3 regions of the Streptomyces sp. NBC_00090 genome follow, and region 3 is predicted to be linked to each of the others. Evidence: riboswitches for the same ligand, from Rfam matches in the RefSeq annotation. Region 3 holds a riboswitch; each other region holds the start of a gene.

The links. A riboswitch is a leader RNA that binds a small molecule or an ion and turns the genes downstream of it on or off. The one in region 3 is predicted to bind ZMP and ZTP.
Positions count from the first base shown of each region.
Region 1: it holds a riboswitch for ZMP and ZTP, as region 3 does, so the genes downstream of both, OG361_RS03010 (phosphoribosylaminoimidazolecarboxamide formyltransferase) here and OG361_RS39265 (bifunctional 5,10-methylenetetrahydrofolate dehydrogenase/5,10-methenyltetrahydrofolate cyclohydrolase) in region 3, are expected to answer to the same signal.
Region 2: it holds a riboswitch for ZMP and ZTP, as region 3 does, so the genes downstream of both, glyA (serine hydroxymethyltransferase) here and OG361_RS39265 (bifunctional 5,10-methylenetetrahydrofolate dehydrogenase/5,10-methenyltetrahydrofolate cyclohydrolase) in region 3, are expected to answer to the same signal.

Region 1 is NZ_CP108224.1:671,221-680,969, forward strand. It holds gene OG361_RS03000 (AfsR/SARP family transcriptional regulator) at 1-2,341, opposite strand, end outside; gene OG361_RS03005 (glyceraldehyde-3-phosphate dehydrogenase) at 2,478-3,923, shown strand; ZMP/ZTP riboswitch at 4,011-4,105, shown strand; gene OG361_RS03010 (phosphoribosylaminoimidazolecarboxamide formyltransferase) at 4,140-5,297, shown strand; gene OG361_RS03015 (glycosyl hydrolase family 8) at 5,313-7,001, opposite strand; gene OG361_RS03020 (S8 family peptidase) at 7,115-8,329, opposite strand; gene OG361_RS03025 (DUF6421 family protein) at 8,841-9,749, shown strand, end outside.
Region 2 is NZ_CP108224.1:5,493,306-5,503,054, forward strand. It holds gene OG361_RS24695 (PLP-dependent aminotransferase family protein) at 1-556, shown strand, start outside; partial or broken gene OG361_RS24700 (hypothetical protein) at 822-1,646, opposite strand; gene OG361_RS24705 (hypothetical protein) at 1,761-2,057, shown strand; gene OG361_RS24710 (glutathionylspermidine synthase family protein) at 2,072-3,256, shown strand; gene OG361_RS24715 (polysaccharide deacetylase family protein) at 3,408-4,103, opposite strand; gene rocD (ornithine--oxo-acid transaminase) at 4,205-5,410, opposite strand; ZMP/ZTP riboswitch at 5,521-5,611, shown strand; gene glyA (serine hydroxymethyltransferase) at 5,689-6,957, shown strand; gene OG361_RS24730 (hypothetical protein) at 7,045-7,902, opposite strand; gene OG361_RS24735 (RNA polymerase sigma factor) at 7,895-8,482, opposite strand; gene trpS (tryptophan--tRNA ligase) at 8,539-9,552, shown strand; gene OG361_RS24745 (2'-5' RNA ligase family protein) at 9,649-9,749, shown strand, end outside.
Region 3 is NZ_CP108224.1:8,872,902-8,882,650, forward strand. It holds gene OG361_RS39255 (aldehyde dehydrogenase family protein) at 1-862, opposite strand, end outside; gene OG361_RS39260 (GAF domain-containing protein) at 907-2,160, opposite strand; ZMP/ZTP riboswitch at 2,295-2,403, shown strand; gene OG361_RS39265 (bifunctional 5,10-methylenetetrahydrofolate dehydrogenase/5,10-methenyltetrahydrofolate cyclohydrolase) at 2,432-3,286, shown strand; gene OG361_RS39270 (hypothetical protein) at 3,510-4,484, shown strand; gene OG361_RS39275 (SWF or SNF family helicase) at 4,558-5,904, opposite strand; gene OG361_RS39280 (DEAD/DEAH box helicase) at 5,901-9,086, opposite strand; gene OG361_RS39285 (acyl-CoA desaturase) at 9,367-9,749, shown strand, end outside.

The DNA.
Region 1 (9,749 bases), 8.2 Mb from region 3:
CGCCGCGCTGGGTGAAGAACTCCAGGGCCGTCCCGAGGTGTTCGAGACAGGCGTCGTTGCGGAACGCCATGCCGTGGGCGACGGCCATCCGCCGGTGCAGCCAGGCCTGCCCGAGCCGGTCGTCCCGGGCGCGCGCGATCTCCATCGCCTGCTCCAGGCAGGCGTCCCACTCCCCCGTCCACCAGTGCGTGGCGGCGTAGCCGAAGAGGCCCACCGCGAGCCGCCAGGCCATGTCGGAGCGGCCCAGCTCCCCGGCGAGGGTGATCGCGTCCTGGACGGCGGGGAGTTCCCGCGCGCTCCAGCGGATCGCCTCGTCGTCGTCGGCGAACTCCGGCAGCGACACGGGGGTCAGGCCGCCGCCCCGGCCCTCGGCGTCCAGCGGCGGCGGGGACTGCGTCTCGCCGGTGGCCGCGAGGGACGCGGCCGCGACGGCCTCGACGTACCAGGAGAGGATGCGCAGGACGGCGGCCCGCCGGTCCTCCGGGGTCTCCTCCTCCTCTCCCCGCTGCGCCGCGTACTCGCCGAGCAGGTCGTGGAAGGCGTACCGGTCGGGCTCCGGGTCGAGGAGGAGGTGGGCGTCGGCCAGGACGTCGAGGAGGGCGGCGGCGCGGACCTCCGTGACGTCCAGGAGCGCCGCGGTGGCCTGCGGGGTGACGGGGTGGCCCGCCCACAGGCGGCCGAGCAGCCGGAAGGCCCTGGCCGCCTCGCGTTCGAGGGGCTCGTCGCTGTCGCGCATGGCCACGTAGCTCATCGCGAAGGTCCGCTGGACGTCGACGGTGCCCATGGCGAGGGTCTCCAGCCGGCCCTGGTGGGGGGTGAGCCGCTTGGCGAGGAGGGCGAGGGGCCACGCGGGCCGGGACGCCAGCCGGCCGCCGACGATGTGCAGGGCCAGCGGCAGGCCCCCGCACGCGGTCATGATGTCGGCGAGGGCCTCGGGCTCGCGCCGTACGCGCTCCTCGCCGCAGAGCCTCGCGAGGAGGGCGTGCTGGTCGGACTCCGCCAGCGGGGCGAGGGGGACCTTGACGGCGCCGGGCAGGTCGGCGAGCAGCTGCCTGCTGGTGATCAGGGCCGCGCTGGGGCCGCCGGCCGGGAGGAGAGCGGCCACGTGGGCGGCGTTGCGCGCGTTGTCGAGGACGAGCAGCACGCGGCGCTCGGCGAGCGCGGTCCGGAAGAGGAGGGCCCGGTCGTCCGTGTCGTCGGGCAGGCTGTCGTGGCGTACGCCCAGGTCCGACAGGAAGCGGGCGAGCAGCTCGTGGGCCGTGCGGGCGCCGCCGACGCAGTAGCCGCGCAGATCGGCGAAGAGGGCGCCGTCCGGGTAGGCCTCGCGGACGCGGTGGGCGACGTGGACGGCGAGTGCGGTCTTGCCCACACCTCCCATGCCGGAGATGACCACGGGCCGGGAGGGCGCATCCGCCGTGAGCAGGGATCGCAGCGCCGCCGCCTCCGGTTCCCTGCCGGTGAAGGCCTCTCCCTCGCAGGGCAGCTGGAAGGGCGGGCGGGCCGGCTCCGGGCGGGGTCGGGGGCGGGGTCGCGGGCGGGGTGCCGGGGCTCCCGCGAGCACCTCCTGGTGGGCCTGCTGGACGGCGGCTCCCGGTTCCGTACCGAGCTGGTCGACCAGGTTCCGGCGCAGCCGGTGGAAGACGGAGAAGGCCTCGGCCTGGCGGCCGGAGCGGTGCAGGGCCAGCATGAGCCGCTGGTGGAACCCCTCGCGCAGCGGTTGCTCCGCCGCGAGGGTGGTCAGCTGGGGGATCAGGTCGTGGTGCCGTCCCAGGTGGAGCTCGGCGTCGCAGCTCCACTCCAGGGCCTGGAGGCGCGCCTCCAGGAGCTGGTGGACGCGGAGGGCGGGCCCCTCGGTCTCGGAGAAGGGGGCCAGGTCCGCCAGGGGCGTGCCGCGCCACAGGCTCATGGCGGCGGCGGTCTCGCGCAGGACGGCCTCCCACTCCTCCCGCTCGTGCGCCTGCCGGGCGGCCCGGATCCGGGTCTCGAACACGTCGGCGTCGAGCTCGCCCTCGCGGACGTGGAGCCGGTAGCCGGGGGCCACGGTGCGCAGGCGTCCCTCGGTCCCGCCGTCGGCCGGGGCGGCCCGGCCCGTGACCGCGGTCCCGTCGCTGTCCGCGAGGACCCTGCGCAGCCGGGTGAGGTGGTTGGCGAGGGAGGCGTCGGCGCTGGCGGGGACCGAGTCGCCCCAGAGGGCCGCTTTGAGCGTGTCCCTGGGGACGGTGCGGCCGGCGTCGAGGAGCAGTGCGGCGAGGAGGATGCGGACCTTGGGGCCGGTGACCGGCCGCGGCTCCGTCCCGTCGTGGACCACGAGTGAACCGAGCAGCCCGAACTTCACCACCATGCCCCCGCATCAAGGTAGGGCGGGCCCGCTCTGCGGCGGATCCCGACGCCGTCCATCGTACGGTTCGGCACCCCTTGATTGATCAAACCGGCCGGGGGTTACCATATGAGCGCCGCCTAGCTCGAAAGATAAACTTGTGACTGTCAATGACGACTCGTTCACCAGCTGGAAGAACCGCGAGGAGATCGCGGAGTCGATGATCCCGATCATCGGGAAGCTGCACCGGGAGCAGGACATAACCGTCCTGGTCCACAGCCGCTCCCTGGTGAACAAGTCGGTGGTCAGCATCCTCAAGACCCACCGCTTCGCCCGGCAGATCGACGGCGAGGAGCTCTCGGTCACCGAGACGCTCCCGTTCCTCCAGACCCTCACCACCCTCGACCTGGGCCCGTCCCAGATCGACATCGGCATGCTGGCCGCCGAGTACAAGACCGACGACCGCGGTCTCTCGGTGGCGGACTTCACCGCCGAGGCCGTCGCCGGTGCCACGGGTGAGAACAAGATCGAGCGCCGTGACGGGCGTGACGTCGTCCTCTACGGCTTCGGCCGCATCGGCCGCCTCGTCGCCCGCCTCCTCATCGAGAAGGCCGGCTCCGGCAACGGTCTGCGCCTGCGCGCGATCGTCGTCCGCGGCGGTGGCGACCAGGACCTCGTGAAGCGCGCCTCGCTGCTGCGCCGCGACTCCATCCACGGCCAGTTCCAGGGCACGATCACGGTCGACGAGGCCAACAGCACCATCGTCGCCAACGGCAACACGATCAAGGTGATCTACGCCAACGACCCCTCCGAGGTCGACTACACGGCGTACGGCATCGACAACGCCATCCTCATCGACAACACCGGCAAGTGGCGCGACCGCGAGGGCCTCTCCAAGCACCTGCGCCCCGGCATCGACAAGGTCGTCCTGACCGCGCCCGGCAAGGGTGACGTGCCGAACATCGTGCACGGCGTCAACCACGAGACGGTCAAGCCGGACGAGCAGATCCTCTCCTGCGCCTCGTGCACCACCAACGCCATCGTCCCGCCGCTGAAGGCCATGGACGACGAGTACGGCGTGCTGCGCGGCCACGTGGAGACGGTCCACTCGTTCACGAACGACCAGAACCTGCTGGACAACTACCACAAGGCCGACCGCCGCGGCCGTTCCGCGCCGCTCAACATGGTGATCACCGAGACCGGTGCCGCCTCGGCCGTCGCCAAGGCGCTGCCGGAGCTCAAGGCCCCGATCACCGGCAGCTCGATCCGCGTGCCGGTGCCGGACGTCTCGATCGCGATCCTGAGCCTGCGCCTGGGCCGCGAGACCACCCGCGCGGAGGTCCTCGAGTACCTCCGCGACGTCTCGCTGCACTCGCCGCTGAAGCGCCAGATCGACTTCACCACGGCCCCCGACGCCGTCTCCATGGACTTCGTCGGCTCGCGCCACGCGTCGATCGTGGACGCCGGCGCGACCAAGGTCGACGGCGACAACGCGATCCTCTACCTGTGGTACGACAACGAGTTCGGCTACTCGTGCCAGGTCATCCGCGTCGTGCAGCACGTCTCCGGCGTGGAGTACCCGACCTTCCCGGCTCCGGCGGTCTGATCCTCCCGGCGCCAACAGCACGGCGGCGCGCCGCACTTCCCCCACGGGGGGTGCGGCGCGCCGTCGTCGTTCCGTACGGGTAGCATCGTGCCCGGCCGCGACTGGCGAAGGTGGATCACCACCGGGGAGCGGCAGTCACCCCCGTCTTTCCCGCGTGCGCGTCGACCGCCTGGGCGCCTGCGTCAGTGATGTCCCGCTGACCCAGGAGGCCTGGAGATGGAACTGCGTTACGGAATCAACCCCCAGCAGCGGGAGGCGACCACCGCGCCGGTGGCGTCCGGGAGTCGGCCGGTCCGGGTGGTGAACGGCAGCCCGTCCTACATCAACCTTCTCGACGCGCTGAACAGTTGGCAGCTGGTCCGGGAGGCGAGCCGCGTCCTGGGACGGCCGGCCGCCGCCTCCTTCAAGCACGTCTCGCCCGCCGGCGCGGCGGTGGCCGGGCCCGTCGACGAGGTGACCGCCGGGCTGTACGGCGTCGACCGCGACCGGGTCGGAGCACTGACCAGCGCCTACCTGCGCGCCCGCGACGCCGATCCGAAGTCCTCCTACGGCGACTTCGCCGCCGTCTCGCGCCCGGTCGACGCCGAACTCGCCGAACTGCTGAGCCGCGTGGTCTGCGACGGTGTCATCGCCCCCGGCTTCGCTCCCGGCACGGTCGCGACCCTGAGCGCGAAGAAGAGGGGCCGCTTCCTCGTCATGGAGGCCGACGAGAGCTTCACCCCGCCGAGCCACGAGGCCCGGGAGGTGTACGGCGTGCGGCTGACCCAGCAGCGCGACGACCTGCCCATCTCCCCCGCCCTCCTCGACGACGTCGTGTGCGGCGCGCTGACGCCGGCGGCCGCGGAGGACCTGCTGCTCGGACTCGCGGTGCTGCGCTACACCCAGTCCAACTCCGTCTGCTACGTACGCGGCGGGGCGACGCTCGGGATCGGCGCCGGGCAACAGTCCCGGGTGGACTGCACCCGGCTGGCGGGCGCGAAGACCGACACGTGGTGGCTGCGCCGCCACCCCGCCGTCCGCGCGCTCGCCTTCCGGCCGGGCATCCGCCGGCAGGACCGGATCAACTGGCAGATCCGGTTCGTCGAGGGCGACCTCACCCCGGACGAGCGCGCGCGCCTGTCCGGGGCCCTGTCCGTGCCCGCCCCCGACCTCACCGACGAGCAGCGCGGCGAGTGGCTCGCGGAGCTGACCGGTGTGGCGTTCGCCTCGGACGGCGCGCTGCCCTTCCGGGACAACGTCGACCACGCGCACCGGCACGGCGTCACCTCCATCGCCGAACCCGGTGGGTCGATCCGTTCCACCGACGTCGAGGACGCCTGCCGCGAGCACGGGATCACGCTCGCGCGCACCGGGCTGAGGCTCTTCCACCACTGATCGGCGGGGCGTCCCCTACGGGACCCAGTGGTTCCCCGAGGCCGTGATCATGACCTGGAGCTGGATGCTGGCCGAGAAGTAGCTGCTGGTGTCGACGGGAGTCGCCAGCATCTTGTTCCAGAGGGCGTCCAGCCAGGCCTGGCTGGACGGGTCGGTCATCGCCGCCACGGCGAACGGCGCGAAGAAGGCGGCCTCGCTGCCCGCCGAGATCTGGGTGCCGTTGAGCTTGTAGCCGATGGCGATCTTGTTCGGGTCGCCGCCGGTCTTCGTCTTGATCCAGCCGTTCAGTTTCCGCGCGGCCGCGAGTGACGTGGCGTCCCCGCTGGTCACCGCGTCGTCCGCGATGCGCCAGGGGGTACGACACGCGTTCCACCAGTACGCGCCGTCGTTGGGGTCCTCCAGGACCTGGCCCGTGGCGGGCCGGGGGGTGGTGTTCGTGTCGATGACGAAGTCGGGCAGCAGCCCGGTGCCGGAGGCGTACGTCGACTGGAGGCGCGAGATCTGCGTCTGGTGGGCACTGCGGACCGCGTCCCAGGCGGTGTCGCCCGTGGCCGTACGGAAGGCGCGGAAGTGGTCGACCATCCAGTCCGAGGTGCGGGACAGGTAGTAGTACTGGTCGCCGGAGCTGGTCCAGTCGCCGAGCTTCAGCAGCTTGGTCGTCGGGTTGAGCTCGTCCTTCTTGATCGCGGCGATGTGCTTGAGCGCGAGGTCCTTGTAGTCGTACGCGCCGGCGCTCCCCCACTGCTTGTCGGCGAGGAGCAGACCGTACGCCACGTCCATGTCGCCGTCGGTGGCGCCGTCACCGCCGTTGACGCTCTTGCAGGAGGCGTCCTGTTCGGCCGCGAGGAGGTTCGGGTTGATCGAGGACGGGTGGTCGATCTTCCACTTCACGAGCCCGTCGAAGATCTTCTTCGCGTCGGGGTCGGCGCCGGCCATGGTGGCGGCGATGACCATGCCGTACCCCTGCGCCTCGGCGACGTAGGGGTGGTCGGCGTCCGGCGAGATGATCTGGTACCAGCCGTTGCCGCAGTTCTGCCGGACGAAGGCGGCCTTCCACTTGTCGTAGTACTCGACGACCTTCTGGTCGATCGTCGCCTGGGCGCCGGAGGGCTTGAGCGTCCCGGCGGTGTAGGGCCTGAGGTGGCTGCCGAAGGGAACGGCCGGCCCGCCGGGGACGCCGCCGCCGGTCGGGGCGCCGTAGACCTCGACCTCCCAGAGGGAGTACCCGTACGGGGTGCCGCGCGTGGTGCCGTACACCCGGAGGTACCGGCCCGTGCCGGAGACCGCGAGGTCGTCGACGGCTCCGTCGCCGGTGGTCGTGGAGTGGATGTCGGTCCAGGTCGATCCGTCGGGCGAGGTCTGGACGCGGTAGGCCTTGCCGTAGGCGGCCTCCCAGGTGAGCTTCACCCGGGAGACGGTGTGCGTCGCCCCGAGGTCGATCCGGAGCCACTGCGGGTCGACGCCCTCCACGCTGGCCCAGCGGGTGGTGGCGCTGCCGTCCACCGCCCGGGCGGGTTCAAGACCGGCCGCCTCGACGGACGAGGCCGTCACCGGCTTTCCGGCGGAGACCAGGCCGTCGGCGGCGGCCGCCCGTTCCTGTGCGCTCGGCTGCGCCTGGGGGTGCGCCTGTGCCTGGGGGATCGACGTCAGGGGCAGCACCAGCAGTCCGGCGAGCCCGAGAAGCGAGACGCTTCGTCGACGCATGACAACTCCCTTTCCTTCGCGGCTCATTCGTTAGGAAGTTTTCCTAACCATTGAGCCGCGAGGGTAGAGAGGGCCGGGGGTCCGCGCAAGACCCCCGACCGGTCACGTGCGCGTCACGGGACGAGCCGCAGAAGGCGGTTGGGCGAGCCGCTGCCCGGGCTGGTCACCTTGTTCGGCGTGGCTCCGTTCACCAGGGCGGTCGCGACCTGCGCCGGAGTGGCGGAGGCGTGGCCCGCGAGGTAGACGGCGGCGGCGCCCGCGACGTGCGGGGTGGCCATCGAGGTGCCCGAGATCGTGTTCGTGGCCGTGTCGCTCGTGTGCCAGCCCGCGGTGATCGACACGCCGGGGGCGAACAGGTCGAGGACCGAACCGTAGTTGGACCAGCCGGCCTTGGCGTCGGTGTTGCTCGTGGCGCCGACCGTGATGGCGGCGGCGACGCGGGCGGGAGACGTGGAGGCCGCGTTGACACCGGAGTTGCCCGCGGCGACGGCGTAGGTGACGCCGTCCGCGATGGAGTTCTTCACCGCGTTGTCGAGGGCGGTGGAGGCGCCGCCGCCGAGGGAGAGGTTGGCGACGGCCGGGGCCCCCGCGGCGTGGTTCGAGGTGACCCAGTCGATGCCCGCGATGACGCCGGCGGTGGTGCCGGAACCGTTGTTGTCGAGGACCCGGACGGCCACGATCCTCGCGGCCTTGGCCACGCCGTACGTGGATCCCGCAATGGTGGTGGCCACGTGCGTGCCGTGACCGTTGCCGTCCTGGGCGACCGAGTCGCCGTCGACCGCGTCGTAGCCGTTCACCGCCCGGCCGGCGAGCTGCGAGTGCGAGATGCGGACGCCGGTGTCGATCACGTACGCGGTGACGCCGCTGCCGGCGGTGTCGGGGTACGTGTACGTGCCGGAGAGCGGGAGGTTCGCCTGGTCGATGCGGTCCAGGCCCCAGGGGGCGTTGGTCTGCGTCGCGTCGGCGCGGTAGACCTGGTTCTGCTCGACGGAGGCGACGGCCGGGTCGGCGGCGAGGCGGCGGGCCTCCGCCTCACCGAGGGTGGCCGTGTAGCCGTTGAGGGCGGAGCCGAAGGTCTTGCGGACCGTGCCGCCGTAACCGGCTATCAGGTTCCGGCCCTTGGCGGAGGCGGCCTTGAAGCCCGCGCCCTGCTTGAGGGTGACGATGTAGCTGCCGGGCACCGCGTCGGCCGAACCGGCCGCGAGGACGACGCCCTCGGCGGGTGCCGCCTGGGCGGGGACGGCGGCGAAGGTGCCGAGCAGGGCGGCCGCGGTCGCGGCGGAGACGGTCAGCGCGAGGCGGGCCTTGGTGTGCTGCGGGAGTGCCATGCGAGGGAGTCCTCCTCTTCGGCGTCGCGCCTGATGTGGGGCGGCGCGACTGTGGGGGGCGCGTGCGGTCACACGCACCGCCGGGAGCCGTGTGGGGCGATCCGGCGTGATCAACAGCCTGTCCGCTCCACGGGCGCCGCTCAAGGGAGTTGAGGACTTGTCATGCATCTGCCACACCCCGTCACGCATCCGCCACACTCCGGCAATCGAATCCCTGTCGAACCCATGGAAAACACCCGTCATCGGGCAGGGGTCGCCACCCGAACACCCCCTGCCGCTCGGCGCCGACGGCGGCCCGACGGCGACAGGACGCCACCCACGACGGGAACCGGATCGCGTTTCCGCAGGTCGGGGAGGCGGCGATGTGAAATCCGAACATCCATTGTTCGAGAGCGAGTTGGGATGTTAGCGTCCCCGATCAGCAGTGGTTTTGCGTCAGCGTGAACAAGCGGAGTCAACGGCTCCGCGCAGGGGAACCATCACTGTGGGGGGTGTAGTGGGTCCGCGTACTGTGGCCAGACTTCTGGACTTCGAACGGCACGTCGTCCCCGCCGTCGACCGCATCCGGAGGGTGCGGAGCGGCGAGGAGAGCGGGGAGACGAGCGAGGCGCTGGGCGATCTCCTCAGAACGGTCGAGGGCCTGACCGGTCTTCTGTCGGGGCGTCAGATATCGGCCACACTCGCCGATCTGACCGCCTGGCGGGACTCCGGGTGCGAGGGCACACCGCACTTCGACGCCACCCGGGACACCGTGCCCGCCCCGCTCGACGGAGAGGCGGCCGCGTTCGTCGGGCCCGTGGTCCTTCCCAACAGCGACCGCCACGAGGTCCACATCGAGGCGTTCTCCGTCGTCCGGCAGGATCCCGACTGCACCCCCCACCTCCAGTCCGTCTATCCGCACCCCAAGGCCGTCTTCCAGTCGACGCGCCTGCTGTCCGCCTCCCGTGGGCTGCGGGAGGGCAACTGCGTGGTGTTCTTCCCGGAGAACGTTCCGGCGGCGACGCCCTGTACGCACCAGAACTTCGCCTGGTTCTTCTTCAACCGGCACGTCGACATCTGGGCCCAGACCCTGGGCATCACGGACCGCCTCTGCGGCCCCGGTTCGCCGTTCGCCGGAGACGGCCGGCTGCTCTCCGTGGGGCTCGACCCCGAGGACGTGTACCAGGCCCGGTGCGTCTGGGGCTACCTGCACGACTACTTCCACCACACCGGCCCCCGCCCGCTCGACCAGCACCTGGCGCTGAAGACGAAGTGGCGTCCCGGCCTCCTGGAGGAGCTCAAGGTCGACATGAAGTCGGCGATCGCCTGCTTCGAGGAGGAAGTGCCGTTCGGGCCCGTCGTCTTCGAGTACATCCTGCTGGAACGTCTCTTCCGCTACCCGGCTCAGCCCGAACCGCTGCGCAACTTCGACGCCGGAACC
Region 2 (9,749 bases), 3.4 Mb from region 3:
CGACGGGGAGTTCCGCTACGACAGACAGCCCGTGGGAGCCCTCCAGGGCCTCGACCCCGATCGGGTCGTCTACCTCGGTACCGCGAGCAAGTCCCTGGCCCCCGGGCTGCGGCTGGCGTGGATGGTGGTGCCGGAGAGCCTGGTGGGCGAGGTGGTGGCCGCGAAGGGGGCCGTGGACTGGGCGTCGAGCGCGCCGGACCAGCTGGCGTTCGCGGAGTTCCTGGGCTCCGGGGCGTACGACCGGCACGTACGGGCCATGCGGCTGCGCTACCGACGACGCCGGGACCAGCTGGTGGCGGCGGTGGCCGCGCACTCGCCGCAGACCCGGGTCAGCGGGATCGCGGCGGGCCTCCACGCCGTCCTCGCCCTCCCGCCCGGCACGGAACAGGAGGTCCTGAGGGCCGCCGCCTGGCACGGTCTCGCGGTCCAGGGCGTGAACCAGTTCCGCCGGCCCACCGTGGAGCCGACCCTGGACGGCCTGGTCGTCGGCTACGCCACGCCGCCGGACAGCGGCTGGCAGGGCGCGCTCCAGGCCCTGTGCCGGGTACTGCCCTGACCTGCCCCGAACCTGCCCTGACCTGCCCCGAACCTGACCGGCCCTGACCGACGCGGCCCGACCTGACCCGACCGACCCGACCGACCCGATCCGACCCGCCCCCGCCCTCGCCCCGTCAGGGCGTGCGGGGCCCCCGCTCGGGGGCCGGGGCCGCGCCCGCCCCTGCGTCCGTGTCCGTCCCCGTGCCCGCCCCTGCGCCCGCGTCCGCCCCCGCGTCCGTCCCTACGCCCGTCCCCGCGTCCGTGCCCGCCTCCAGGGTCTTCGGCTCGTCGGCGGCCCCCTCCGGCGCGGGCGGTTCGCCGAAGCGGGCCAGGGTCAGGGAGCCCGCCACGGCCACCGCGAAGCCGGTGACCGCCAGCCAGCCGAATCCCTCCCTCGTGCTGTCCCCGAGCCAGACCACCCCGACCACCGCCGGCCCGATCGTCTCGCCGAGCACCGCGCCCGCCGTCGCCGTGGTCACGGAGCCCCGCTGGAACGCCGAGGTCAGCAGCAGGAACGCCGCCCCGCCGCCCACGAGCAGCGCGTACCAGACCGGATCGGTGAAGTCGATGCCGTCGATCAGGCGGACCGCCACCTCCACCACCCCGAATCCGAAGCCCGCCCCGAGGCCGAGGACGAGCGCACGCGGCTTCTCCGGCAGCCGGCCCGCCACCACACCGAGCAGCAGCACCCCGAAGGAGACGGCGAGCAGCGCCCACCGCAGTGCCTCCGAGCCGTCCTCGTGGCCCTCCTTCCCCGAGGCGAACGCCAGCATCGCGAGCCCCGCACACACCACGGCGACGGCCGCCCACTCCACCCGGCTCAGCCGCACATGGAGCAGCCGCGAGGCGATGACCGCCGTGACGGCCAAGCTCGCGGCGAGCGCCGCGCCCACCGCGTAGATGGGCAGCGTCCGCAGCGCCACGATCTGCAGCGCGAAGCCCAGGGCGTCCATCCCGAGACCGGCGATATAGCGCCACTGCCGCAGCGCCCTCCACATCAGGGCGACGTCGACGCCCCCGCCCGTCCCCGGCTCCGTGGCACGGGCCGCCATCGCCTGGAAGACAGAGGCCGCGCCGAAGCAGAAGGCCGAAGCAAGCGCACAAATCATCCCGAGAAGCACGAAACGACTCTAGGGCGTGAGGCCGGAAATCACCGGCCTACACTGTGCGGTCGCGACTGTCGTGGCCACGACGGCCACGACCGCGAAGGGGAGGCGACGGACATGCGGAGGCTGAGGTCGAGCACGGTGGTGCTCGGCGGGATGGGCGTGCTCGCGGCGACGATCACCGCGTGCGGTTCGGAACCGGACAAGCGGTGTGTCGACCCGCTGACCCGTGAAGAGCTGCCCAGCTACCAGTGCGAGAGCGGTGGCGGCGACGACGACGATGACGGCACCACGCACCGGGGCTCGTACTACTACGGCGGTGCCGTCCGGAGCGGCAAGGTGAGCGGCGGCAGCTTCAGCAAGGCGGCCGTCGACACCGGCGGCTTCGGCTGTTCGGGCTCCGGCGGCGGCTGAGGAAGGCCCGGCACATGAAGCGGCACACCATCGAGCCCCGGCCCGACTGGCAGCGGATCGTCGAGGAGCAGGGGGTCATCTACCCGCTGACCCGCTACCCGGACGATTCGCTGCGCCCGTACTGGGACGAGAGCGCGTACTACTCCTTCACCCTGCCCGAGGTCGAGGCCCTGGAAGAGGTCGTCGAGGAGCTGCACGCGATGTGCCTGGCGGCGGCCGCGCACATCGTCGAGCGGGACCGGTTCGCCGAGCTCGGGATCGTCCATCCGAAGCTCGCGTCCCTGGTCGCCGAGTCCTGGCGGCGACGGGCCGAACTCCCCTCCCTCTACGGGCGGTTCGACCTGCGCTACGACGGTACGGGCCCGGCCAAGATGCTGGAGTACAACGCCGACACCCCCACCTCGCTCGTGGAGGCCGCGAGCCCGCAGTGGTTCTGGATGGAGGAGCGGTTCCCCGGCGCCGACCAGTGGAACTCCCTTCACGAGCGGCTCGTCGACGCCTGGAAGCGGCAGGCGCCGCTGCTGCCGCCCGGCCCCGTCCACTTCGTCCACTCGGACGGCGACGAGCTCGGCGAGGACCTGATGACGGTCGCGTACCTGCGCGAGACCGCCCAGCAGGCCGGGCTCGACACGGAGGCGCTCTCCGTCGAGCGGATCGGCTGGGACCGGCTCTCGCGCCGGTTCGTCGACGACCGGCTCCGCTTCATCCGCAGCTGCTTCAAGCTCTACCCGTGGGAGTGGCTGACCACCGACCGCTTCGGGCGGTACGTCCTCGACACCCTCGACAACGGCGGCGGGACCGGCACCACCTGCTGGATCGAGCCCGCCTGGAAGATGCTCCTCTCCAACAAGGCGCTGCTCGCGATCCTGTGGGAGCTCTACCCGGGCCACCCGAACCTGCTCCCCGCCTACCTCGACGGCCCGCGCGAACTCGCCACGACGACGGGGTGGGCCGCCAAGCCGCTGCTCGGCCGCGAGGGCGCGGGCGTCACCCTGCACGAGGCCGGTACGGAGCCCTTCGCACGGGACGGGGAGGCCTGCTGCTACCAGGAGCTGGCCCCGCTGGCCGACTTCGACGGCAACCGGGTGGTGCTCGGCGCATGGGTCGTCGAGAACGAGGCGGCGGGGCTCGGGATCCGGGAGTCGGCGGGCCTCGTCACCGACGAGTACGCCCGCTTCCTCCCGCACGTGATCCTCTAGGGGCCGCCAGGGAAGGCACGGGCGCCAGGGACGGCAGGGACGGCAGGGATGCCAGGGACGCCAGGGACGTCAGGGGTGCCAGGGACGGCACGGACGTCAGGGGTGCCAGGGGCGCCACGGACGTCACTGGCGCCACGGACGTCGGGGGCGCCTACTCGGGGACGTACTCCCTCAGCGGTGCGGGCTTGAGGCCGGCCGCCTCGGCCAGGTCGAGGGCCCGCTTCAGATCCTGCTCCAGGGTCTCGTTGAAGTGCAGCAGGATGATGTCGCCGGCCTTGAGGGTCGGCGTCGGCGGGGTCCACTGGCCCCAGCTGGTGAGGTCGTACGTCCACGTCACCAGGGCCTTCGCCCCGCAGGCGCGGGCGGCGGTCCTGGTCGTCGCGTCGTACGTGCCGTACGGCGGGCGCAGCAGTCGCGGGCCGTCGCCGAACTGGGCGAGGTGCTGGTCGCGGGCCCCGCAGACCTCCGCCTTCTGGCCGGCGGCGTCGAGCGTGGTGAGGTCCGGGTGGTTGACGGTGTGGTTCTCGACGCGGGAGCGGCCCTGGTTCAGCAGGGTGTGGAAGTAGCCGGAGTCGTACGAGTAGGCGCCCGGGAGCAGGAAGAGCGAGGCGGGCACCCGGCGGTCGAGCAGCAGCTTCGCCGCCGCGGGGTCGTGGTACCAGCCGTCGTCGATGGTGATGAAGACGACCGGGTCGGTGGTCTCGACGTGGGAGACCACCGGGACGGGCTCGGGCCAGGCCGCCTTCGGGGCGGAGTGGGCGGGTCCCGTGAACGCGCCGAGGAGCGCGAGGGGGACGAGGGCGGCGAGCGCGGCACGCACGGCGTGACGCAGACGGAGTCTCGGCATGGCGGCATCATTGGCCTAGACCAACTGCCGTGTCAATGGCCCGAGTTGCCCCGCCTCGGCCGGTACGGACACGCCTCCGCCCCCTTCCGAAACGGAGCCCGTCAGTCCGACAGCACGCCCCTCAGCTGCTCCAGGCCCCAGTCCAGATCCTCCTTCGAGATGACCAGCGGCGGCGCGATCCTGATCGTCGACCCGTGCGTGTCCTTCACCAGGACCCCGCGCTCCATCAGCCGCTCCGAGATCTCCCGGCCCGTGCCCCGGGCCGGCGCGATGTCCACCCCGGCCCACAGGCCGCGCCCGCGCACCGCCTCCACCGCCCCGCCGCCCACGAGCAGCCCCAGCTCGGCGTGGAGGTGCTCGCCCAGCTCCGCCGCCCGCTCCTGGAACTCGCCCGTCCGCAGCATCGCGATCACCTCCAGGGCCACCGCGCAGGCCAGCGGATTCCCGCCGAACGTCGACCCGTGCTCACCCGGCCGGAACACGCCGAGCACCGAACGGTCGGCCACCACCGCCGACACCGGCACCACACCGCCGCCCAGCGCCTTCCCCAGGATGTACACATCCGGCACCACACCCTCGTGCTCGCACGCGAAGGTCTTCCCGGTCCGGCCCAGGCCCGACTGGATCTCGTCCGCCATGAACAGCACGTTCCGCCGGCGCGTCAGCTCCCGCACGCCCGGCAGGTAACCGGCCGGCGGAACGAGCACGCCCGCCTCGCCCTGGATCGGTTCGAGCAGCACCGCCACGGTGTTCTCGGTGACCGCCGCTTCGAGCGCTGTGAGGTCCCCGTACGGAACGATCTCGAACCCCGGTGTGTACGGGCCGAAGTGGTCCCGCGCCTCGTGGTCCGTGGAGAAGCTGACGATCGTCGTCGTCCGGCCGTGGAAGTTGTTCCCCGCGACCACGATCTTCGCGTGCCCGTCCGGCACGCCCTTCACCTCGTACCCCCACTTCCGGGCGGTCTTCACGGCCGTCTCGACCGCCTCCGCCCCCGTGTTCATCGGCAGCACCACCTCCTTGCCGCACAACTCCGCCAGCTGCGTACAGAAATCGGCGAAGCGGTCGTGGTGGAAGGCGCGCGAGGTCAGCGTCACCCGCTCCAGCTGCGCCTTCGCGGCGTCGATCAGCCGTCGGTTGCCGTGCCCGAAGTTGAGCGCCGAGTATCCGGCGAGCATGTCGAGGTAGCGGCGCCCCTCGACATCGGTCATCCAGGCCCCGTCCGCCGAGGTGACGACGATCGGAAGGGGGTGGTAGTTGTGAGCGCTGTGCGCCTCCGCGGAAGCGATCGCGTCTTGCGTCCTCGACACGGGATCTCCGTTCGTCCTGCGGCCCGGTGGGTGGCTCGTGGCCCCCCTTCTTATCGTCGCTCGCATGCCGGAAGGGGAAACCTCGGCGGCGGCGCGCCAGCTAGTCTTCAAACACGCACGGCGACTGGCGTACGGGGAAGCGACCCCGGGGGAGCCGTGCGCGGCAGACCACACGGGGCGCCGCTCGCCTGGGCGTCACGGGACCCGACAGTCCCGCGTGGCGCCGCGCCTCACCCGCAGTGTCCCGGGACCCGCCGCAACGCCCGGAGGACACCACCGTGACCGTGCCCCAGCAGCACCCCGCCCTCGCCGCCGCCGACCCCGAGCTCGCCGCCCTCGTCGGCGCCGAGGAGCGGCTCCAGGGCGAGACGCTCCGCCTCATCCCCAGCGAGAACTACGTCTCCGCCGCCGTCCTCGAAGCCTCCGGCACCGTCCTCCAGAACAAGTACAGCGAGGGCTACCCCGGCCGCCGCTACTACGAGGGCCAGCAGAACATCGACCGGGTCGAGACCCTCGCCGTCGAGCGCGCCAAGGCGCTCTTCGGCGTCGACCACGCCAACGTCCAGCCCTACTCCGGCTCCCCGGCCAACCTCGCCGTCTACCTCGCCTTCGCCGAGCCCGGCGACACCGTCATGGGCATGGCCCTGCCGATGGGCGGCCACCTCACCCACGGCTGGGGCGTCTCCGCCACCGGCACGTGGTTCCGGGGCGTCCAGTACGGCGTACGCCGGGACACGGGCCTCATCGACCTCGACGAGGTCCGCGAGCTCGCCCTCAAGGAGCGCCCGAAGGTGATCTTCTGCGGCGGCACCGCGCTGCCCCGCACGATCGACTTCGCCGCCTTCGGCGAGATCGCCCGCGAGGCCGGCGCCGTGCTCGTCGCCGACGTCGCCCACATCGCCGGCCTCATCGCGGGCGGCGCCCACCCGTCCCCGGTCCCGCACGTCGACGTGATCTCCACGACCACCCACAAGACCCTGCGCGGCCCGCGCGGCGCGATGCTGATGTCCCGCGAGGAGCACGCCAAGGCCCTCGACAAGGCCGTCTTCCCCGGCCTCCAGGGCGGCCCGCACAACCAGACCACCGCGGCCATCGCCGTCGCCCTCCACGAGGCGGCCCAGCCCTCCTTCCGTGCCTACGCCCACGCCGTCGTCGCCAACGCCAAGGCACTCGCCGAGGCGCTCCTCGCCCGCGGCTTCGATCTGGTCTCCGGTGGCACCGACAACCACCTGATCCTGATGGACCTCACCCCCAAGGAGGTCCCGGGCAAGATCGCCGCGAAGGCCCTCGACCGGGCCGGGATCGTCGTGAACTACAACACCGTCCCCTACGACCCCCGGAAGCCCTTCGACCCCTCCGGTGTCCGCATCGGCACCCCGTCGCTCACCTCCCGAGGCCTCGGCACGGAGCACATGGCCCAGGTCGCGGAGTGGATCGACCGCGGTGTCGCCGCGGCCGGCACGGGCGACGAGGACGCGCTCGGCGCGATCCGCGCGGAGGTCGCCGACCTCCTCACCGCCTACCCGGCCCCGGGCCTCCCGACCTGACCCCGGTCTGCCCGACCTGACCCCGGTCTGCCCGACCTGACCCGGTCCTCCCGGCCTGACCCCGGTCCGCCCGGGTCAGGCCGGTCCTCAGCCGACCGATTCCGCCGTCCGGCGGGCCTGCTCCGGGTCCGGTATGCCTTCCAGGCGGAAGGTGAGCGCGCCCCCGCTCCTCGTCCAGAGGAGCGTGGGGCCCGCCGTCCGGACCTCATGGGTCCAGGCCGCGCCCGTCCCGTCCGTCATCGGGAAGGTCAGCAGATGGGGCTCCGCGAACCAGTAGCCCTGCGCGCCGTCCGGGAGGTCCACCCACCTCGGCCGCGTCGTCACCTGCTTGGCGAAGCCGATGTCCAGGCGGGCCGGGAACTCGTCCAGCCGGACCGATCTCTCCCCGTCGTGCCAGCACAGGCTGATCACCGCCCGGCCCCGCTCGGCCGACCCCGTCACCGCGACCGCGTCGGGCGGGCCGAGCGCGCCCGGCACCAGCGGTTCGAAGCCCGCCCTGCGCCCGGCCTCCGCCAGGGGGACCGGGTCGGGGCACCCCGGCACCGACGCGCCGGGCGGAGCGTGGCGGCCGTCCGGGTCGTACCGCACGGCGACCCCGCCGAAGCCGAACCAGTCCGCCACCGCGGCGCGCACGGGAGGGGTGAGCACCAGCACGATCAGCACGCCGGTCAGGCCCGCCACCAGCGCCCGCCACCGCTCCCGCAGCCACGCCCACACCGCCGACGCCCGCTCCGACACCCACGCCCACGCCGGCAACGCCCGCGGTGACGCCCACGACCAGGGCCGTCGCCGGACCGGCACGGGCGTCGGGACCCGCTCCTCCAGCAGCTGCGCGAGCACCCGCTCGGCCATGGATTCGCCGTCCACGTCCGGCACCCGCAGCCGCCGCCCCAGCTCCCGCAGCTCCTCCGGCAGCCGGTCCTCCGGCAGACGCTCGTCAGCCACGCTCCTCACCTCCCTCCAGCACGAGTCCCAGCTTCTTCAGCGCCCGGCTCAACCGGGACTTCACGGTCCCCCGCGGCCAGCCGAGCGCCTCGGCCGTCTCCGCCTCGTCCAGCTCCAGCAGATAGCGGTGGACCACCACCTGCCGGTGGTCCTCGCCGAGCCCGTCCAGGGCGTCGAGAAGCCGCCGGCTCCGCTCCCGCTCCTCGGCCGCGACCGCCGGGTCCGCCGACTCCGGTATCCGCGGCTCGGCCCCGAGCAGGTCCGCCTCCCGGTCGGCGACGGCACGCTGTCGACCCGCCGAGCGCACTGTGTTCCTGGTCTCATTGACGACGATCCGCAGCAGCCACGGCCGGAACGCCGCGCCCTCCTTGAAGCGCCCCAGCGAGCGGTACGCCTTGAAGAAGGCCTGCTGCACCACGTCCTCCGCGTCCGCGCCCGCACCCAGGGCGACCGCCGCCCGGAGCGCCACCGCCGTGTGGGCGCGCACCAGCTCCGCGTACGCCTCCGGCTCTCCGGCGCGTACCCGTGCGATCACCGCTCCCTCGCCGACGACGGTGCGGTCCCCCTCCCACGTCCTCACACCTTTGATACACCGGCAGTCGGGGATCGGTTCCCACACCTGAGAGAATGATGTGCATGGCCTCTGATCGTCCTCGCGCGCTCTCCGGAATCCAGCCCACGGCAGGCTCGTTCCACCTCGGCAACTACCTCGGTGCGGTCCGTCAGTACGTCGCACTGCAGGAGTCCCACGACGCCTTCTACATGGTCGTCGACCTGCATGCCATCACGGTCCCGCAGGACCCCGCCGAGCTGCGGGACAACACCCGCCTCGCCGTCGCGCAGCTGCTCGCCGCCGGTCTCGACCCGGACCGCTGCACCCTGTTCGTCCAGAGCCACGTCCCCGAGCACGCTCAGCTCGGCTGGGTCATGAACTGCCTCACGGGCTTCGGCGAGGCCTCCCGCATGACGCAGTTCAAGGACAAGTCGGCGAAGCAGGGCGCCGACCGCGCCACCGTCGGCCTCTTCACGTACCCGATCCTCCAGGTCGCGGACATCCTGCTCTACCAGGCCAACGAGGTCCCGGTCGGCGAGGACCAGCGCCAGCACATCGAGCTGACCCGTGACCTCGCGGAGCGCTTCAACGGCCGCTTCGGCGACACCTTCACCGTCCCCAAGCCGTACATCGTCAAGGAGACCGGGAAGATCTACGACCTCCAGGACCCGACGATCAAGATGAGCAAGTCGGCGTCGACGCCGAAGGGCCTGATCAACCTCCTGGACGAGCCGAAGGTCACCGCGAAGAAGGTCAAGAGCGCCGTCACCGACACGGACACGGTGATCCGCTTCGATCCGGAGAACAAGGCGGGCGTCTCCAACCTCCTCACCATCCTGTCCACCCTCACCGGGACGAGCATCGCCGACCTGGAGAAGAGCTACGAGGGCAAGATGTACGGCGCGCTGAAGACGGATCTGGCCGAGGTCATGGTGGACTTCGTCACGCCGTTCCGGGCCCGGACCCAGGAATACCTGGACGACCCGGAGACGCTGGACTCGATCCTGGCCAAGGGCGCGGAGAAGGCCCGTGCGGTCGCGGCGGAGACGCTGGCGCAGACGTACGACCGGATGGGCTTCCTGCCCGCCAAGCACTGAGTCCTAGGACCCTGGCCACGAGGGTGGTACAGGACGCACACTGGCGGCTGTACCACCACACCATTCGACGGACGACGGACGACGGAGGAGAACGACGTGGGGACCGTAACGCTCGGCGTTTCGATCGCGGTCCCGGAGCCCTACGGCAGCCTGCTCCAGGAGCGGCGCGCGGGCTTCGGGGATCCCGCCGCGCACGG
Region 3 (9,749 bases):
GGGCTTTGTCCCGGAAGTCGTCGTCCGCCGCCCACACGTCGTCGAAGAAGATGTTCGGGGACTTGCCGCCGAGTTCGAGGGTGACCGGCTTGAGGTTCTCGGCGGCGTACCCCATGATCAGGCGGCCCGTCGACGTCTCGCCGGTGAAGGCGATCTTCGCCACCCGCGGTGAGGAGGCGAGCGGCTTGCCGGCCTCCTCGCCGAAGCCGTTGACGATGTTCAGGACGCCCGGCGGCAGCAGGTCCGCGACCAGGCTGAGCCAGAAGTGCACCGAGGCCGGGGTCTGTTCGGCGGGCTTGAGGATCACCGCGTTGCCCGCGGCAAGCGCCGGGGCCAGTTTCCAGACCGCCATGAGGATCGGGAAGTTCCACGGGATGATCTGAGCGACCACGCCCAGCGGCTCGTGGAAGTGGTACGCGACGGTGTCGTCGTCGATCTCGCTCAGCGCGCCCTCCTGGGCCCGCAGCGCCCCCGCGAAGTAGCGGAAGTGGTCGATCGCCAGCGGGATGTCGGCGGCGAGGGTCTCCCGGACGGGCTTGCCGTTGTCCCAGCTCTCCGCGACGGCGAGCGCCTCCAGGTTGCTCTCCATCCGGTCCGCGATCCTCAGCAGGACGGTCGCGCGCTCCGCCGGCGCCGTCCGGCCCCACCCCGGTGCCGCGGCGTGCGCCGCGTCGAGGGCGCGATCCACGTCCTCGGCGGTGCCTCGGGCGACCTCGGTGAAGGCGCGGCCGTCGACGGGGCTCGGGTTCTCGAAGTAGCGGCCGCGCGCCGGGGCGACGTACTCGCCTCCGATCCAGTGGTCGTAGCGGGCCTCGTACGACATGATCGCGCCCTCGGTACCGGGTGCGGCGTAACGGGTCATGGGCATGGCCTCCCTGGGACGCGCCGGCCGTCCCTGGCCGGCGCTCATGGCCGAGTCTGCGGACCCGTACGTTGCAATCCCGTTGCACCGGAGGACAGTTCCGTCTCCAGGGAGTCGAGCCGTGCCCGTACGGGCGGGAGTTGAGGAGCGGGCACCGCCGAGCACAGTGCCCGCCAGACCACCACGTCCTCCTCGCCCCAGGAGCTGTACGCCCAGTCCGCGAGCAGCCCCGGATCGCCCCGGTCCACCAGCGCGGCCCGCAGCCGGTCCGCGAGCCGCTCCCGCAGCCGTACGACCCCGGGCGCGAGCGACGCCGGAAGCAGCGGGCCCGCGTACTCGCCGGCCGCCGCCGAGACGGCCCCCGAGGCGAGCCGCCGGTCGACGGTGGCGAAGTCCGCGTCCACCGGCCCCGCCAGCCGGTACGGGCGCGAACGCAGCACGTCGGGACCGAGCAGCGAGCGGAGCCGGGACAGCTCCGCCCGCAGTGTCACCGGAGTCACCGACTCGTCCTCGTACAGCAGTGTCAGGAGTTCGTCGCCGCCCACGCCCTCGGGGCGGTGCGCGAGGACCACCAGGATCTCGCTGTGGCGGCGGCTCAGGCGCAGCCGCCGCCCGCCCACCGAGAGCACGGCCTCGTCGCGGCCGAGCGCCGAGAGCCTGAGCCGGTCGGCCCGGGGGGCCGGCCCGACCAGCGCCAGTTGGGACTCGGCCGCCCGTGCCACCGCCTGGACGAAGCCGAGGCTGTGCGGATGCGCGAGCCCGTCGCCACCCGTGATGTCGACCGCGCCGATCACCCGCCCGGTGTGCGGATCGTGCAGGGGTGCGGCGGCGCACGTCCAGGCCCGCACCGGTCGCCGGAAGTGCTCGGCGGCGACGACCTGCACCGGACGGTCGACGGCGATCGCGGTCCCGGGCGCGTTCGTCCCGGCCGCCGACTCCGACCAGCGGGCTCCGGCCACGAAGTTCATCGCGCGGGCCTTGCGCAGGGTGCCCGGATGGCCCTCCACCCAGAGCATCCGCCCGGCGGCGTCGCAGACCGCGAGGAGATGCTCGCCGTCCGTCGCGTAGGCCCCCATCAGCTCACGGATCACCGGCATCGCCGCCGACAGCGGATGGCCGTCACGGTGCTCGGCGAGTTCGTCCTCGTCCAGCTCGACCCGCGCCGCGCCCTCCTGGCTTACCCGGGCCCGTACGGAGCGCCGCCACGAGGCGGCGACCAGCGGCCGCGCCGGGCCGGAGCCGGCGGCCGTCCGTGTGTGCGTCTGAGCCGTCGTCCCGGCCACCCACGCATCGCTCAACTCGGCCTCCCCGTCGAGGTCGTCCCGGTAGTCGGGCCCATCGTCGTGCGCGCGCGGGGCCGTCGGCAAGCGCCCCGGCACCTCGGCATATGCACCCTGTCCGGGACCGGTCCCCGACCCCTCACGTAGAGTGGGCCCCGGGCCGTGACTGGCGCTTGAGGTGGATCACCACCGGGGAGCGGCCCGGGCGGTCGGCACCCGATCGGTGCTGCCGTGCCGATGCCGTGCGCCTGGGCGAACCACCGGTCAGAGACGACGCCCAGGAGTTGCCATGTCCACCAGCACCGCCACCCTCATGGACGGCACGGCCCTCGCCCGCCGTACGGTCGAGGAGACCGCCGCCCGCGCCGCCGAGGTCACCCGCCGCACCGGCGTCACGCCGTGTCTCGCGACCGTCCTGGTCGGCGCGGACCCGGCCTCCGTGACGTACGTGAAGATGAAGCAGAACCGCTGCGCGAAGGCCGGAATCCGCTCCAAGCACGTCGAGCTGCCCGCCGCCACGACGACCGAGGAGCTCGTCGCCGCGATCACCGCGCTCTCCGAGGACCCCGAGGTGCACGGCATCCTGCTCCAGCACCCGGTCGGCCCGCACATCGACGAGCGCGCCGCCTTCGAGGCCATCGCCCCCGAGAAGGACGTCGACGGCGTCACCATGGCCTCCTTCGCCGCCATGGGCTTCGGGCTGCCCGGTTTCGTCTCCTGCACGCCCGGCGGCATCATGCGCCTCCTCGACGCGTACGACGTCGAACTCAGCGGCAAGCGGGCCGTCGTCGTGGGCCGCAGTGCGATCCTCGGCAAGCCGGCCGGGCTGCTGCTCCTCGGCCGCGACGCCACCGTCACCTACTGCCACTCCCGCACCAAGGAGCTCTCCTCCGTCATACGAGAGGCCGACATCCTCGTCGCCGCCGTCGGCAAGGCCGACTTCATCAAGGGCGAGGACATCAAGCCGGGCGCGGTCGTCGTCGACGCCGGCTACAACCCGGGCAACATCGGCGACGTCCACTTCGCGTCGGCCGCCGAGCGCGCCTCGCTCATCACCCCGGTCCCCGGCGGCGTCGGCCCCATGACCATCGCCGTGCTCCTCGCCCAGACGGTCGAGGGCGCGGAGCGCCAGTTGGGTCTGTAGGACTCCCGTGGTGGGACGGCGGGATGTCGGGGTAGGGCCGGGTGCGGGGGAGCGGCGAGGTGGCGGGGTCGGGCGTCGGCGTTCCGACGGCCGGGGCGAGAGGGGCGTTTTCCGGCGATGGCCGGACAACGTATGGCCGATGATGGTCACCATTCCGTACAGGCCGCGCTCGACGGCCCCGGATCCCTCGCCACACGGCCGCCGACAGGCAACCCTGGTGTCCGTGCCACACCCGCCGACCGTCTCTCCGCCGCCGGACCGCCGGCCGGACGTGCCGGACGCGCCCGGTCCGGACGGTGTCTCGGCCGTGTCCTCGTCCCACCCCGCCGAGCGGCCAACCACAGCGGCCTGGTCGCGTGTCGTACGCCTCGGGGTGCCCCGGCCGGGTCCGGCCGCGCGGCGCGCCCGCCGGTTCGGCGTGCCGCTCGTGCCGGTGCTCGTGGCCGCCCTCGTCGTGGGCGCGTTCACGTTCGCCGGCGGATGGGACGGGCACGAGGGCGCGGTCCAGGGCCGGGCGGGTGGCGATCCGGTGGCCGTACCGTCCCCGGTCGTCGCCGAGGGGGACGCGCTGAGGGCGCGTACTCCCATGGCCGACACGCCGTCGACCGGTGTGCCGGCCACCGGCACCCCGGCCACCGGCAATCCCGCGGCCGACACGCCGGAGGCCGAGGCGTCCGAGGCCGGCACGTCCGAGGCCGGCACGTCCGAGGCCGGCACGCCGACGCGGTCGGTACCCGGGAAGAGCTCCGCGCGCGAGGAGAGCGCTTCTCCGCTGCCATCCCGCACCGCGAGCGCCGCTCCCGCGGCGCCCTCGACAGCGCCTTCCACCGCTCCGCCGCGCACGCCGTCCCCCGCCCGGCCCGTCTCGTTCGAGGCGCTCCGGGTCGGCGAGTGTTTCGACATCGACCGCGCCACGCCGGGCACGGCTCTCCGGCGTGCCTGCGACACGCCGCACCACGCCGAACTCGTCGCCCGGCCACGCCTGACCGGCACCTACGCCGACGACCAGAAGGTGCGGGAGGCGGCCACGGAGCTCTGCCGTGCGCCGCTCCGCCGCAAGGCCGCGCGGCAGCCGCTCGGCACCCGCTGGACCACCTTCGTCCAGTACCCCTTCCGCACCAGCTACCTCCTCGGTTCGGACACCGTGGCCTGCAGCCTCGCCGCAACCGGCGGCAGGCTCACGGACCGACTCCGGTAGCTCCGGAGGGTCCACCGGGTCCACCGGGTCAGGTGGGTCAGGTGGGTCCCGTGGGTCGGGTGTGGCCCGCAGGTCAGGGGCTGCCGGCCCCGGCAGTCTGAGTGGCTCCGGCGGTGTCGGCCGTGAGAGCCGTGGCCAGCGCCGACGCCGGATCGCGGTCCGCCGGGCCCGCCGGGGACCAGCGGGCACCGGCTTTGCGGTACGGCCACCAACGGCCGTCCGTACCGAGCCGCAACTGCGCCTCCGCGCCGACCACGGTCCAGCGCGCGCCCGTCGCCCGCCGCAGCACCGGCCGTTCGCCGTCCTCCCAGGCCTCCGCGAGCAGCGCCGCCGCACGGGCGAGAGTGTCGGCGTCCGGCGCCCACTCCTCCTCCAGTACGGCGAGGGCGGCCGCACCCCCGAACCGCCACGCGCGCGTGGCCGCGTCCAGATCCGCCCGTGTCCTGCCCGAACCGGCGGCGAGCCGCGTCGCGACCCACGGCGCGGGGGAGCCGACGGCGAGCCGCACCGCGTCCTGAGCGACCGTCAGCGACGGCTCCACGAGTCCCGGACCGTCGCCGAGCGCCGTGACGAGCATCCGCCGCGCGCGGGTCGCCGCGTCCTTCGCGAGGAACTCCAGGGCCGCCGGATCGACCCCCGGCTCCGGATCCGTCTCCGTGTCCAGGGAGGGCGGTTCGCCCGGCTCCGACGGGGCCGCCGGAGGGGCGGGCAGCGGCGGCAGGATGTCCCGCGCCGCGTACGCCTCCGCCGCCGACACGCCCGGCATGCCGCCGGCGCCGTCCGTACCGGCAACGTCCCCGGAGCCGTCCTGCCCGTCGCGTACCGCAGGCGCCGAGGCCCGCCGTGCGCTGCGCGTCTGGAGCTGGTCGAGGAGGGTCCGCTCGCCGCGCCCCCGCATCAGCAGCAGCACGAACGGGTCCTCGTCGAGCAGCCGCGCCACCTGGTAGCAGAGCGCCGAGGTGTGCGGGCAGTGGTCCCAGGCCTCGCAGCCGCACTCCGGGTCGAGATCGCCGATCCCCGGCAGCAGGTCCAGCCCGGCCACCGCCGCGTCCTCCACGAGGTGCGGCGGCATCTCGCGGTCGAGGAGCGCCGCGATGTGCCCCGCGCTGTCCACCGCCAGGTCGAGCAGCCGCTCCCACTCCTCCTCCGAGAACTCCCGCACCAGCACGTCGCTGCGGTGCGCCGTGCCGTCGCGGTCCTTGACGATCGCCGTGATCCGGCCGGGGCGCACCGACACCGCGCCCACCGCCCCCGCGCGCGCGTGCCGGCGCCCGGCCTTGAGCTGCTGGCCGTCGAGCGCGGTGTCCTCCAGCGCCTTCAGCCACGCCAGGCCCCACCAGGTCCTGGCGAACGCCGCGCCCTTCGCGGGCGGCAGCGCCTCGAACGTCCGCTCGTCGCCCCCGTGTCCGTACACGCTCATCGTCCGTCCCCTCGCAGCCGTACCAGCTCCGCCAGTTCCGCATCGGTCATTTCGGTCAGTTCCGGCGGAGCGTCCCCGCCCGTCCCGAGGACGGAGTCGGCCAGCTCCCGCTTGCGGTCGAGCATGGCGGCGATCCGGTCCTCGATCGTGCCTTCGGCGATCAGCCGGTGCACCTGCACCGGACGGTCCTGCCCGATCCGGTACGCGCGGTCGGTGGCCTGCGCCTCCACGGCCGGGTTCCACCAGCGGTCGTAGTGGACGACGTGCTCGGCGCGGGTGAGGTTGAGACCGGTCCCGGCGGCCTTGAGCGAGAGGAGGAAGACGGGCACGTCCCCGTTCTGGAAACGGGCGACCATCGCCTCGCGCTCGGCGACCGGAGTGCCGCCGTGGAGGAACTGCGTCCGCACGCCCCGCGCCGCGAGATGGCTTTCCAGGAGCCGGGCCATCCCCACGTACTGGGTGAAGACCAGGGTGCTCGCACCCTCGGCGAGGATCGTGTCGAGGAGTTCGTCGAGCAGCTCCAGCTTGCCCGAGCGGCCCTCGATCCTCGGTCGCTCCTCCTTGAGGTACTGGGCGGGGTGGTTGCAGATCTGCTTCAGACCGGTCAGCAGCTTCACGACGAGGCCGCGGCGCGCCATGCCGTCGGCCGCCGCGATCGCCTCCAGCGTCTCGCGCACCACCGCCTCGTAGAGACCGGCCTGCTCCGGCGTCAGGGAGACGGCCCGGTCGGTCTCCGTCTTCGGCGGCAGCTCGGGCGCGATGCCCGGGTCCGACTTGCGGCGGCGCAGCAGGAACGGGCGGACCAGCGCGCCGAGTCGATCGGCGGCGGCAGGGTCCCCGCCGCCCTCGACGGCGGCGGCGAAGCGCGTACGGAAGGCCCCGAGCGTGCCGAGCAGCCCCGGCGTCGTCCAGTCGAGGATCGCCCACAGCTCGGAGAGGTTGTTCTCCACCGGAGTGCCGGACAGCGCCACGCGCGCGCGTGCCCCGATCGTCCGCAGCGCACGCGCGGTCGCCGAGTACGGGTTCTTGACGTGCTGTGCCTCGTCCGCGACGAGGAGTCCCCAGTTCCGCGCGGCGAGCCGCTCGGTGTCGAGCCGCATGGTGCCGTACGTGGTCAGGACGAAGCCGCCGTCGGCGAGGCCGTCCAGATCACGGGTGGCGCCGTGGAAGCGGCGTACGGGAGTGCCGGGCGCGAACTTCTCGATCTCCCGCTGCCAGTTGCCCATGAGCGAGGTCGGACAGACGACCAGCGTGGGTCCGGACGCGGCGGTGTCGGTCTGCCGGTGCAGATGGAGCGCGATGACCGTGATCGTCTTGCCGAGGCCCATGTCGTCCGCGAGACAGCCCCCGAGGCCGAGGGAAGTCATCCGGTGGAGCCAGTCGAGACCGCGCAGCTGGTAGTCGCGCAGGGTCGCGGCGAGCGCGGCGGGCTGCGCGACCTCGGGGCGGCCGCCCTCTGGATCGGCGAGCCGCTCCCGCAGCCGCTCCAGCCAGCCGGAGGCCGCCACCTCGACGGGACGGCCGTCGATCTCGGTCGTGCCGGTGAGGACGGCCGACAGCGCGTCGACCGGCGTGAACTTGCGGTCCTGCTGGGCCCGGGCCCGCAGCACCTCGGCCGGATCGACGAGGACCCAGCGGTCGCGCAGCCGGACGAGGGGCCGTCCGGCCTCGGCCAGCCGGTCGAGCTCGGCCCGGGTCAGCTCCTGGTCGCCTACCGCGAAGCGCCAGTTGAAGGCGAGCAGGGCGTCGGCGGAGAGGAAGGAGGGGAGCGAGCCGCTCCCGGGGCCACCGCCTTCGCCCGGCGGGCCGCCGCTCTCGTCCGGCGGGTTGCCGCCGTCGAGGGGCGTGGTGCTGTCCGCGAGGTGCGCGGCGCCGTTCGCGAGCATCGGGTTGCCGTCCCCGTACCGGGTGTCGCTCCGGCCGTCCTCCGGTGCCGCGGCCGAAGGGCCGATCACCGCGCGGGCGGTGAGCCGGTCGGTGAGCTCGCGCGGCCAGTGGACCTGGACGCCCGTCGCGGCGAGGGCCCGGGTCGCCGGGCCCAGGAGCTCCGCGACCTCCTCGTCGGCGAGCTCGACGGTGTCGGGCACGGCCGCCGAGAGGAGGGGAGCCAGCGGGGGCCAGGCGCGGGCGGCGCGCCGCAGGGCGAGCAGCGCGTCCATCCGGGCCCGGGGGCCGAACGCGCCCGCCGTCCTGCCGGATCCCGCCCACACCTCCGCCGCGTCCGCGACGAGCGTCGGGTCGGCGACGCCGTGCAGCTGGAGGACCGCGCGGAAGGCGGGCGCCTCCCGCGCCTCGGAGGTGAAGCCCGGGAGTTCGAGCCGGAGCGACAGCCGGACGCCCGCGTCGTGACCCGCCGCCACGTCGGCGGCCCAGGCACGCTGTTCGGGAATCGTCTGCGGCGCGTCGGCCGCGAAGGCCGACCCGCCGGCCGCGAGGGGGGCCGCCGGCGTCCGGGGCAGGGTGTCCGCGACCGCGTCCGCGAACGCACGCAGCAGCGCCTCCGGTTCGGGGAGGAGCAGTGGTCCGTCCGGGGAGGGGGACGACGAGGGGGAAGAGGCCGAGCGGGACGAGGGGGCGAGAGGGAGGGGAAGGGAGAGGGGGAGGGGGAGGGGTACGGCGTGCGCACTCGGCGGCATTGAGGCGGCGAGGGTACGCAGCCGCGCCAGCTCCTCGGGACCGAGCGGCCCCACCCGCCACGCGTCGTGGTCGCCGGGGGTCAGGCCGGGCAGCAACAGGCCCCGCGCGACGAGGTCCAGGGCGAGGAGCGAGGCAGCGCCCCAGAAGGCGGCCGCGGGCGAGGCGGCATCCGAGAACCGGGCTCGGGCGAGCAGCGGCAGGGCATCCCGAACGGAGAGGACCTGTGCGGGGACGGTCACGGGGCGGAGGCTGTCGGCGTCCACGACTGTGAGGTCGACGGGTGACGGGACGCCGTCCGGCAGCGCCTCGCCCTCCGGTGACCAGAAGGCGAACCTCCCCGCGCGAGGCGGATCGGCGGGGAGGAAGACGGCGGAGTGAAGGACGAGCTCGGGGGAGAGTGCCCGGGCTGCCTCGTCGGCGGCTTCGCCGGCAGGTTCGCGGGAGGCTTCGCGGACAGGCTCGCGGGCGGCTTCGTCGGCGGGTTCCTGCGTGGGTTCGAGGGCGGGTTCGAGGGCGGATTCATCGGGTCCGTGCGACAGCGACAACGCATTCCTCAAATTTGACTACCTGGGGACCGAGCCGCCGAGAGTACCTCACCCGACCACCCCGGCGCGTGCAGGACGGAGGTGATCCGCGCCACAGGCGAGTCGTCCTCGCGGAGGGGTGGGGTTCACCCCACCCCCGCACCCCGGCGCGCCCCCTGCCGTGGACGGGTGGTGACGCCATGGCCCCGGGTGATCACGGATCCGTAGTTTCAGTGGAGGCGCCCACCGCTCGCAACCCGCCCAACCCGCCCGCCCCGCCCGACAGAAACCGGAGCCCGCCATGTCCCAGGCCACCGTCCTGCCCCCGGCAGTCGTCCCCGCCGCGGCGCCCACCCGTCCCAGGGGTGGCAGCGAGTTCACCCCGCTCCTGCGGACGGTCAGGGAGCAGGGCCTCCTGGAACATCGCCCCGGCTGGTACGCCCGCGGCATCGCCGTCAACCTCCTCGGCATCGCCGCCGTCGTGGCCGGGCTAGCCCTGATCGGCCCCTCCTGGTGGGCGCTCGTGCTCGCCGTTCCCCTCGCGCTGCTCTCCGCCCGAGCCGCCTTCGTCGGCCACGACGCGGGCCACGCCCAGATCACCGCCAACCGCAAGGCGAGCCGCGCCATCCAGCTCGTCCACGCCAATCTCCTCCTCGGCATGAGCCGGGAGTGGTGGAACGACAA